DNA from 3 places in the Peribacillus sp. SIMBA_075 genome. Region 2 is predicted to be linked to each of the others. Evidence: riboswitches for the same ligand, from Rfam matches in the RefSeq annotation. Region 2 holds a riboswitch; each other region holds the start of a gene.
The links. A riboswitch is a leader RNA that binds a small molecule or an ion and turns the genes downstream of it on or off. The one in region 2 is predicted to bind S-adenosylmethionine.
Positions count from the first base shown of each region.

Region 1: it holds a riboswitch for S-adenosylmethionine, as region 2 does, so the genes downstream of both, SB775_RS16715 (5-methyltetrahydropteroyltriglutamate--homocysteine S-methyltransferase) here and SB775_RS09765 (sugar ABC transporter substrate-binding protein) in region 2, are expected to answer to the same signal.
Region 3: it holds a riboswitch for S-adenosylmethionine, as region 2 does, so the genes downstream of both, SB775_RS10370 (methionine ABC transporter ATP-binding protein) here and SB775_RS09765 (sugar ABC transporter substrate-binding protein) in region 2, are expected to answer to the same signal.

Region 1 covers NZ_JAWRYN010000023.1:43,633-46,915, reverse strand. The annotation lists gene SB775_RS16725 (glycerol-3-phosphate responsive antiterminator) at 54-596, opposite strand; gene SB775_RS16720 (hypothetical protein) at 751-1,179, opposite strand; SAM riboswitch class I at 1,355-1,456, shown strand; gene SB775_RS16715 (5-methyltetrahydropteroyltriglutamate--homocysteine S-methyltransferase) at 1,704-2,807, shown strand; gene SB775_RS16710 (ArsR/SmtB family transcription factor) at 3,019-3,283, shown strand, end outside.
Region 2 covers NZ_JAWRYN010000009.1:83,894-87,176, reverse strand. The annotation lists gene SB775_RS09770 (sugar ABC transporter ATP-binding protein) at 1-575, opposite strand, end outside; gene SB775_RS09765 (sugar ABC transporter substrate-binding protein) at 632-1,744, opposite strand; SAM riboswitch class I at 1,861-1,966, opposite strand; gene SB775_RS09760 (GTPase domain-containing protein) at 2,064-3,283, opposite strand, start outside.
Region 3 covers NZ_JAWRYN010000010.1:60,093-63,375, reverse strand. The annotation lists gene SB775_RS10380 (hypothetical protein) at 1-109, opposite strand, end outside; gene SB775_RS10375 (hypothetical protein) at 163-690, opposite strand; SAM riboswitch class I at 1,056-1,167, shown strand; gene SB775_RS10370 (methionine ABC transporter ATP-binding protein) at 1,486-2,508, shown strand; gene SB775_RS10365 (methionine ABC transporter permease) at 2,522-3,172, shown strand; gene SB775_RS10360 (MetQ/NlpA family ABC transporter substrate-binding protein) at 3,194-3,283, shown strand, end outside.

The DNA of each region.
Region 1 (3,283 bases), on a different contig from region 2:
GAGGAATTATTCTATTTTTCTGTAATTTTTTTCAACTTCCTCGTTCGACCCCATTAAACGATATCCCATAATTCAGTTTTGGAAGTGGTGATTGCCGACGCTCCAGCATCAAGGGCGTTCAGGACTTCATCTGAAGTACGTATGAGGCCGCCTGCAAAAATCGGTGTCTGCAATCGTTCCTTCACCTCTTTTATCATCCATGGCATGGCGCCTGGCAAAACTTCGATATAGTCCGGCTTGGTTTTCTGCACCAGCTTATAACTTTTCTCCAGCGCATGTGAATCTATTAAAAAGATTCGCTGGATGGCAATGACCCCCTTTTGCTTCGCCTTCAATATAACGTTTGATTTAGTTGAAATCAGCCCATATGGATTATATTCCTGACAAATGAATTCTGTCGCGTACTCATCACTTCTTATGCCATGGATCAAATCGACATGATAAATCATTTTCTTATTATGCTGCTTTGCCATCATACTTACGTTTTTCAATTGTGATATATGCAAATCAAGAAACACACCTATTTCATAGGAACTTTCTAAAAATCTTTCGAAATCCTTCATGCTTGCCGAAGCAGGCAAAATCTTCTGGTCCATTATTTCCCTCCTTATCTCCTGGAAAACTATAAGTAATTTAGTATATTTTATAGAGCTTGATTTATCAAACACATTGTGAGGTATGGCATTTCAACCTACCCTTACACTAACATACCTGGCATCCCCTTTAAATATTGTGGCTAAAAACGATCCATCATATTGAAAGTTTCATTTTCAATGCACCTTCGACGAGTTCATACGATTTAATTGTGCCAACGGGGATTTTTCTCACGATGTTCCAAGCATTAACATTCATTTTGATCTTTCTATTTTCGAATTCAAAAAATGGCGGTTTGTTAAATATCCTTCGGTTAATGAAGTTCCTGTCAATTGGTTCCATTTCCACTAATTCAAATGAAATCGTTCTTTTTTCCACGTGAACCGGTTTTAATGTAATCCGGAAAGCTACGTTTTTCTTTAACATCATTTTTTTCACTTCCGTCGTTCCGGAAAGCACTATATGCTTTGGCGTAATCTCGACTTTAATATCCTGACCATATGATTTCATTCTTAAGATTTTCTCTATCATGGCTTCAGTTACCGTTATCGGTAAGCCATTTTTGAATGGACTGAATGTACTCATCCTTGCATTCCCCTCCTGCCGCTCATATGAAACGTCGGTTATAGCATATGCCGGGTTCCCTGATGTAGTTAACATTTCAACCCATATTAATAATCGGTATATTCGAAATCTTCCACCTTCATTACTTGACCTTTATAAAAACTACCTGTATAGTCTTAATTAATTTAATAGACAACTCTTATCCAGAGAGGTGGAGGGACTGGCCCTTTGATGCCTCAGCAACAGACTGATCATGTACTGTGCTAATTCCAGAAGTGTAGAAACTTGAAGATAAGAAGAGTATATAGCTTTGCTGCCAACACCTCTTCTTATTTTTAAGAAGAGGTGTTTTATTTTTAGGCTCTTTTCGTAAAGATTGTTGTTTTTAAAACGAAAGGTTGATTGGAGCGGAAGTGCGAGACTCCTGCGGGAGCAGCGGGACAGGCGAGCATCTGGAGGGGAAATCAACCACAACTCACTACCTGGTAAATAGCAACAAAGTACGTGAAAACAGCCTATTTTTAAAAGGAAAGAAGGAATGCAACATGTCAATCACATTAACGAAGGCACCATTCAGGGCCGATCACGTCGGAAGTTTATTAAGACCAGAACGTTTACATATTGCCAGAAAGCAACTTAAGAAAGGTACCATTTCAGCAGAGCGGCTTCGTGAAGTTGAAACCGAAGAAATCAATCGGATTGTCGAAAAACAAATTGAAGTTGGATTGGAGGCCGTGACGGATGGTGAGTTCAGACGAACATGGTGGCACTTTGACTTCCTCGAACATTTAAATGGCATCGAGGGATATGTGACTGAAAAAGGTCTCACATTCGATGGTGTGGAAACAGAGAGATATAACGTTCGCAATACCGGGAAGGTTTCATTCAATCCTGAACATCCCTTCATTCGCGATTTCATTGAATTGAACAAAATCGTGAACGGACGCGCCGTTGCCAAGCAAACCATTCCCAGTCCGAATCAATTATTTGCTGTAGGCATTCATAATGAAGACATCTACCCTGATATTGAAGACTATGCTAATGATATCATCAAAGCGTATCAGCATGCTTTGAAGGCTTTTTATGAAGCAGGTGTACGTTATCTTCAATTGGATGATGTATATATTGCCAGACTTTCAGCTCCAGATTTCCAGTTCAAAGATGGAAAATATACGAGGGAACAGTTAATCGATCTTGCACTTCGCGTAATTAATGGCGCATTGGAAGGCAAACCAGAAGACCTTGTCGTCACTACACACCTATGTCGTGGGAACTACCAGTCGACTTGGGCGTTTGAAGGAAGCTATGCCCGTATCGCCCCAACTTTATTGGCAAAAGAATCAGTGGATGGATTTTTCTTGGAATATGATGATCAACGCTCAGGAGATTTCAAGCCATTGGAATACATTCCAAATGGCGGTGCACGGGTCGTACTGGGTGTCGTCACTTCAAAAAATGGAGAAATCGAAGACAAGGAAGCTGTTAAGGCACGCATTGAAGAAGCCTCGCACTTCGTTCCTCTCGAACAATTATGCTTAAGTCCGCAATGCGGCTTCGCCTCCACCCATCACGGTAACAAGCTGACCGAAGAACAGCAATGGGAAAAGCTGAAATTCGTCGTTGATGTAGCAAAAGAAGTATGGAAATGATTTTTTAGCGGAGACTTTAATTCTGATTTACAGGATTTGAACAACCTAATCGGCCCGCACTGATATGGGAGCCGATTAGGTTCTTGCAATAATACATTTCCATTCCTTTAATGACTCTTTAGATAACGGTATCAAGTTTTGCTATTTATGAAACTAACGATGAATGATAAAACCATTTGACATATCGATAATTCTCGATATAATGAAATGTATGAAAACAATCGAGATATTTAAAGCATTATCCAATGAATCCAGGTTGCAAATCTTACAATGGCTCAAGGCGCCTGAACTCCACTTCACCCCTCATGAGGGAATAGACATGAAGGAAACCGGCGTTTGCGTAAGTCAGATTACGGAAAAATTAAACATGACCCAGTCCACGGCCTCTCAATACCTCTCGATCCTTCTTAGAGCAGGATTGATTAAAACGGAGCGGATAGGAAAGTTTACGTATTACAAACGAGATGAAGAGGCGA
Region 2 (3,283 bases):
TTTAATTCATTTACAATTCGAAAAAGTTCTGTCGTTTCTATATGACTTAACGGAGCAGTTGGTTCGTCGAGAATCAGGAATTTGCATTCTGTCGAAACGGCTCTTGCTATCAGGACCATCTGTTTTTCAGCCAAGGTAAGGTCTCTTACCAGCTTTTTCGAAGGGACACGAATTTTCATATCTTCAAGAATTAAAGAGGCTTGGTTGTGCAGCTCTTTCCATTGAACTATCTGTTTTTTTCCCATGTTTTGGACCATATCATTCAACATTATATTTTCCCCAACGGTTAAATAAGGGATGAGGGCCGTATCTACTTCCTGATAAACTATTTGAATACCCTGTTCCTGCGCCGCTTTGGGCGAGCGGATATTCTGCTTTATCCCATCAATAAAAATGTCACCTGAATAATGAACATGGGCTCCCGATAAAACCTTCATTAACGTCGATTTCCCTGCTCCGTTTGCACCGACCAATGCGTGGGTTGCCCCTGATTGTATAGAAAAGTCAACTTCACTAAGCGCCTTCACTCCTGGAAATTCAATCGAGATTTTCTTCATTTCTAGTTGCGTGCCCATGTCCATTCCCCCTTATTGAACAGACACTCCCTTCACTTGCAAGAGAGTGTCCCCTTTTACTTTTTATAATGAGCTTTCAAAACTTTCATCCAATCTTCTTCAAATTCCGTTGATACACCCCATCCTTCGACAATACCAGACAGATTTGCCATGTTAACGGCTTCTTTTGAGGCTTGGATTTGCTTTTGTGAAATAAGTGAAGCCTCTAAGTCATAGGTTTGCGGTGTTTTTTCGCCCGCTAATTTTTTTGCCAATATCCTCATATTCACTGCACCAATCAACTTGGGATCGACGGCTGCCGTGTAGGACCATGAGCTAGCGGCCGATTGGATTTCCTGAAGATCTGCATTCGATACATCAATTCCGTATATCTTCACTTCATCGCGGCCCGCTTCTTTAATCGCCCGGGCGGCACCGATAGCGAAGGCATCCCATGTTGCGAAAATGGCATCCAATTTACCTTTTGGGTATTTATTCAGCATTGCGGCTACTGCATTTTGTGTTTGAACCGAAGTATCTGCAGATGCCACTCCGAATCTTTCGACTTCCCTAATTCCAGGGTTTTCTTTTAATTTTTCCTGATAAACTGAATTTCTTCTCACCATTGGAGGAAAACCATCCACCCAAAGGTAAGCAATCGCCGCTTCACCTTTCTGTACTTTTATCAGTTTATCGAAAGCCAGTGTTGCCAGCGCTTCATCATCCTGTGAAGTTAATGTCACACCTTCTATTTTAGATAAATCGCTATTTGAATCGAATGTGACAACGCTTTTACCTGCATCAACCAACTTTTGAACGTCATTCACTGTTGCTGCATCATCACCATGGGAGATGATATAGCCGTCATAATCTTCCTGCAAAGCCTGCGCGATCGCATCATGGAATTTAGCCGTATCCCCATTGGCTGTATACGTATCCACTTGAAAGCCCATTGCTTCTCCTTCTTCCTTCGCTCCAGCAAGGTATTGGGCCGTATGATCATCACCGCCAATTTTACGGATCACTTTGATTTTGGCCCCTTCCCCATCAGCAAATCTTTCCGGTACATTTTCAAATGATACTTTTTCTTCTTTCTTCGATTCTGTGGAACTCTGTCCTGTAGAACAACCCGTTAAAAGCAACGCCGAAGCGATGGCTGAAACGAATATCCCTTTAATAGATCTTCCCATCTTGTTTCCCTCCACATTCTCCTATTATTCTTATCAGTTAAGTTGGTGTAAATCATAAAATAAAAACCTCTCTAGTAATAGAGAGGTTTAATCAGCTGTATTGCAGACTTATCCCTCTCTTATCTGTCAAAACATTTCTGTTTTGCAGGATTTAGCACCAATTCCTAATGGAACGGTTGCTGGGCATCTTAGGGCCAGTCCCTCCGCCACTCTTGATAAGAGAATATATCGTGTTACGTTTTTCGTAATTATCACTTTATAGGGATATAGTCGTAAAGTCAATAGTTTTTCGAATATTTGAAATGTTTCCTGCTACTTTTTATTTTCTTTGAAGCTGGGCTAGACGCTTTTTCTCAATTTTTTCAAGTCTCTCCAACTGACGTAGTTTCACTTCGAACACAGTGATCGGATCACGGTAAACTTCCGGATTTTCTTTCATATGCTCCAATGCAGCCTGGTAGTCTTTAATTTCAGTCTGCGTTTGCTCTATTGTTTTTTGAAGTAAGGCAAATGAGCTGCGATAGAAAAGTGAGATGTCCCGATCTAAAGATTTTTCAAACAATCCAAATTGGGTAAGGAAGCGTTCAGTGATCATTTCCGCAACATCCTGGTAATCTTCACTTTCCAAGTATTTCTTATAACGATTGTACATATTGGCTTTATTTTGCGGTATTGCCCCAAACAGCTTTCCTGCTCCTTTAAGCAGCAATTGTGATGGAGTCCTTCGCAAAAGGATATTAACGTCATCGATGCGGATACTGCTTGTCATCCTGTCGGCATCACGGCGCCAGTCATCCAATACCCTGAAGTCACCTGCCAGCATAATCCGTTCTTCTTTGTATAATTCATTGAATCCGGCACTCATCTCATCCATAAACTGTTGGCTTTGTGAGAACTCCATTTGGGAACTAGCAATCCAATCTTGAAGAGAACGGTAATATTGAGGCATGATCTTGTCAGAAATGAAGGCTTGAATCCGCTCATTCATTTCATGGTTCAACTGTATATGGACCTGACTGAAATCACTGCTTTCCGTTAACGATTTAGAGCAATCCCTCAGTAATTCAGGAATTTTAGAAGAAAGCTGACTTTTCACTTCATCCTTAAGCACACGGTACGACCTTATGATATTTTCACTTTTTTCTTTTTCTAAATCAGCCAGTTGATTGACCGCACCATTCAATTTGACTTCCATCTGTTCATTCCAAGAGATGGAATGCTCGCATTTCCGTTCATTGGCTGTCCGTTTTTCTAACAGATAAGATAAAGTTTTACGAATGAAAGCAAGGATTTTTTCAGACCTTCTTTCTTTCCAATTATCATCTTGATAATTCGATTGAAGGAATGCAGAAAGGTCATTCAACTGCTGCTTGCTGTCATAAAGTTTAGAGAAAGCGAACACTTTCGCATTCGGGAAATATGCATTCACTTTATCCCATGTTTCGTCTTCCATCCGGACCGCGACTTGATCACTGTATATCGTATCCATTTTATTTAATAAGAAATGAATCGGCAGTTTCGGAGCCATCATTTGAATTT
Region 3 (3,283 bases), on a different contig from region 2:
CAGATTCAATTGGATTATTGGCACTTCTTTCACTTGTCTTTTCTGAAGAATTACACCCCATTAGAAGGGACATACAAAAGATAAAAGGACAAATATATTTTAGAAGCATATTTTAACACCTCTGTTTATTAGTAAAAAAAATCTTTAAATCTCGAAATATCATTATTGTTTAACTTTTTCGCTCCATGTTGCATAAGTATAATTAGCAGTTGTAGTAGTTCCGTTTGTTAAATTACAAGGTGCAACAACTTTATAACGAGTTCCTGTGGCTTTTACCCATTTACTTCCTGCAGTTAATTTCCATTTTCCCTTCGGAATAGACCAAGTTGTAGAAAGAGTTTTTGTACTATTATATCCATACCCGACATTAGCTGTTATTTTTGCCCCTGTTTGTAGTACTTTAAATGATGCTTCTCCTCCTATACTTACTGTAGCAGCATAAGAAATTTGAACAGATCTAGTAACACTATCAGTAACACTACTATTATTTGTTGCATAATGTGTAAATTCAGTTTTTGTTGAAGTTGTTTTAGATTTATAAGATGTTGTGTAAGTCCCTACTTCTGTACAAGCAAATGGTTCTATTGCAATAGGGTCTTTACTTGTTTCTGCTTTTGCCTCTGATAATGAAAAACCTGAAAATAACGTGAAGCATAGACTTGTTGATAATAATATTTTTGAAAATCCCAAGAATCCCACCTCATTTTATGTATTTAACTTCTTTGTTAATGATATTTTGAATTATATGAATAATCAATATTTAATTAACATTTTTTTCATAATTAGTTAATTAAAGTTGAGGCCCTCCAGAGATATTATCCCCTCTAAGTAGACAGTGTAAAAGGCTACAGATAATCTGTAGCTGTTATAACTGAGCGACTTCTATGTTGTGGAGAATGAGCAAATCATTATAAAATAGAGAAAGAATTATATTTATATAATAAAAAAAACCGTCAATTGACTATACTGTGAAAATGTTTAGAATGATGGAAAATATGGTTGACTTTAGGGAAATTAGAATATATAGTGAAGGACATAATTAAATATAACGTTAATTCTTATCAAGAGATGTGGAGGGACTTGGCCCTATGATACCTCGGCAGCGGGTTTTTACTTTTGTAAAAATACTGTGCTAATTCCAACGGACGAAAGTTTGAAAGATAAGAAGGAGCTTTTCTTAGATAATTAATTTAAGAGTTTACTCTTTTTTATGTCTAAAAGAGGCCTCTTCTGTCTGATGACGGAGGAGGCCTCTTTTGTTTATTCAGAATGTATATGGTTATTTGGAGAATTGGTGCATTAACTCGTAAGTTTCGATCATTAATCATGAGTTGTGAGTATTTACTCGTGAGTTTCATGCATTTACTCGTGAGTTTCGTGCATTTACTCGTGAGTTTCGAAAATTTAACCCGATCATTATGAAACTTTGCAAAGCTCTTCTCTGATAATGAATTTGTACAAATAAACAGCATGGGGGGAGATTGGATGATAGAGTTTCAAAATGTTAAAAAGGTTTATCAAACAAAGAAACAGACTGTCGAGGCTTTGAAGGGCATTAATTTGACAGTGGAAAAGGGGGATATATTCGGTGTAGTCGGTTATAGCGGAGCCGGGAAGAGTACATTGATCAGGTTGGTCAATTTGCTGGAACACCCTTCAGATGGTCAGGTGATTGTTGGCGGCAAGGATTTAACCAAATTGAACCCAAAGGAATTACGGGCTGAAAAGAAAAAAATCGGGATGATCTTTCAGCATTTCAATTTGCTTAACTCAAAGACCGTTTTTGATAATATCGCCATGCCGCTCGTTTTGTCCGGAACCCCTGGTAAAGAAATCAAAAAGCGGGTAGGCGAGCTGTTAGAGTTCGTTGGCTTATCAAGCAAGTCAAAGAGTTATCCGGAACAATTATCCGGCGGTCAAAAGCAGCGGATCGGAATTGCGAGGGCATTGGCTACCAATCCATCGATCTTATTGTGTGATGAAGCTACATCTGCATTAGATCCACAAACAACGAGTGCAGTACTGCAGCTCTTAAAAAAAATTAATAAAGAATACAATATTACCATTCTGCTAATCACTCATGAAATGTCTGTCATCAGGGAAATTTGCAATAAGGTAGCGGTCATGGAGGGCGGATGCGTCGTTGAACAAGGTTCGGTTTTCGAAGTTTTTGCGAAGCCGCAAACGGATATTTCAAAAAACTTCGTGAGAACGGTCATACATGACGAGATTCCACAAAGTTTCCTGAAAAGTATAGGGTCCCATATCCCGATTATTTGGAAAATTAATTTTATTGGGACTACTTCGGGTACTCCTTTACTTTCAACCATCTCGAAGAAATATGATGTTCATTTAAGTGTATTATCAGCCAATATTTCTGAAATTCAAGAAACGCCTTTTGGGAATTTGATCATCGAAGTGACAGGTGACAAAAAAGAGGTGGGCAAGGCTTATCAATATATTAAAGATGAGGGGATTCTCGTCCAGGAGGTGCAGGTAAATGGGTAATACGCTTTGGGGAATGGAAATAACGGCAGAGCAGCTGTCGACCGCTTTCGGTGACACACTTTATATGGTAGCCATCTCATTGGTATTTTCCGGATTGATTGGGCTCCCGCTAGGTATCCTGCTTGTCATTACTAGAAAGGGTCATATCCTGGAGAATAAATGGATCTTTAATGTATTGAATCCGATCATCAATATATTGCGGTCGGTTCCTTTCATCATCTTGCTTGTAGCACTGATTCCGTTTACTAGAATGATTGTAGGCAGTGCGATCGGAACGAATGCAGCCATTGTTCCGCTTATCTTTTACGCGGCTCCTTATATTGCCCGGCTTGTGGAGAACTCCCTGTTGGAAGTGGACAAAGGGATCATCGAGGCAGCTCAGGCAATGGGGGCGACGACATGGCAAATCATTTATCGCTTTTTGATTCCCGAGGGACTTAGTTCGTTGATCCTTACATTTACAACAGCGACAATCGGGCTGGTTGGTTCTACAGCCATGGCAGGTGCTGTCGGTGCAGGCGGGGTAGGAGATTTAGCCTTGGCTTACGGTTATCAAAGGTTCGATACGATGACGATGGTCGTCACAGTGGCGGCGCTCGTGATCATCGTTCAATTATTGCAAACCACCGGGAATTTCGTTTCAAAAAAAATCAGAAGAAGATAAAAATAACAGGAGGTTGGGGAAATGAAGAAAATCTTATTAACGATCATAGTATTGGCATTGGCCATCGTGTCAGCAGCATGTGGGAACGAAGAGGGTGCATCAGGCAGTTCG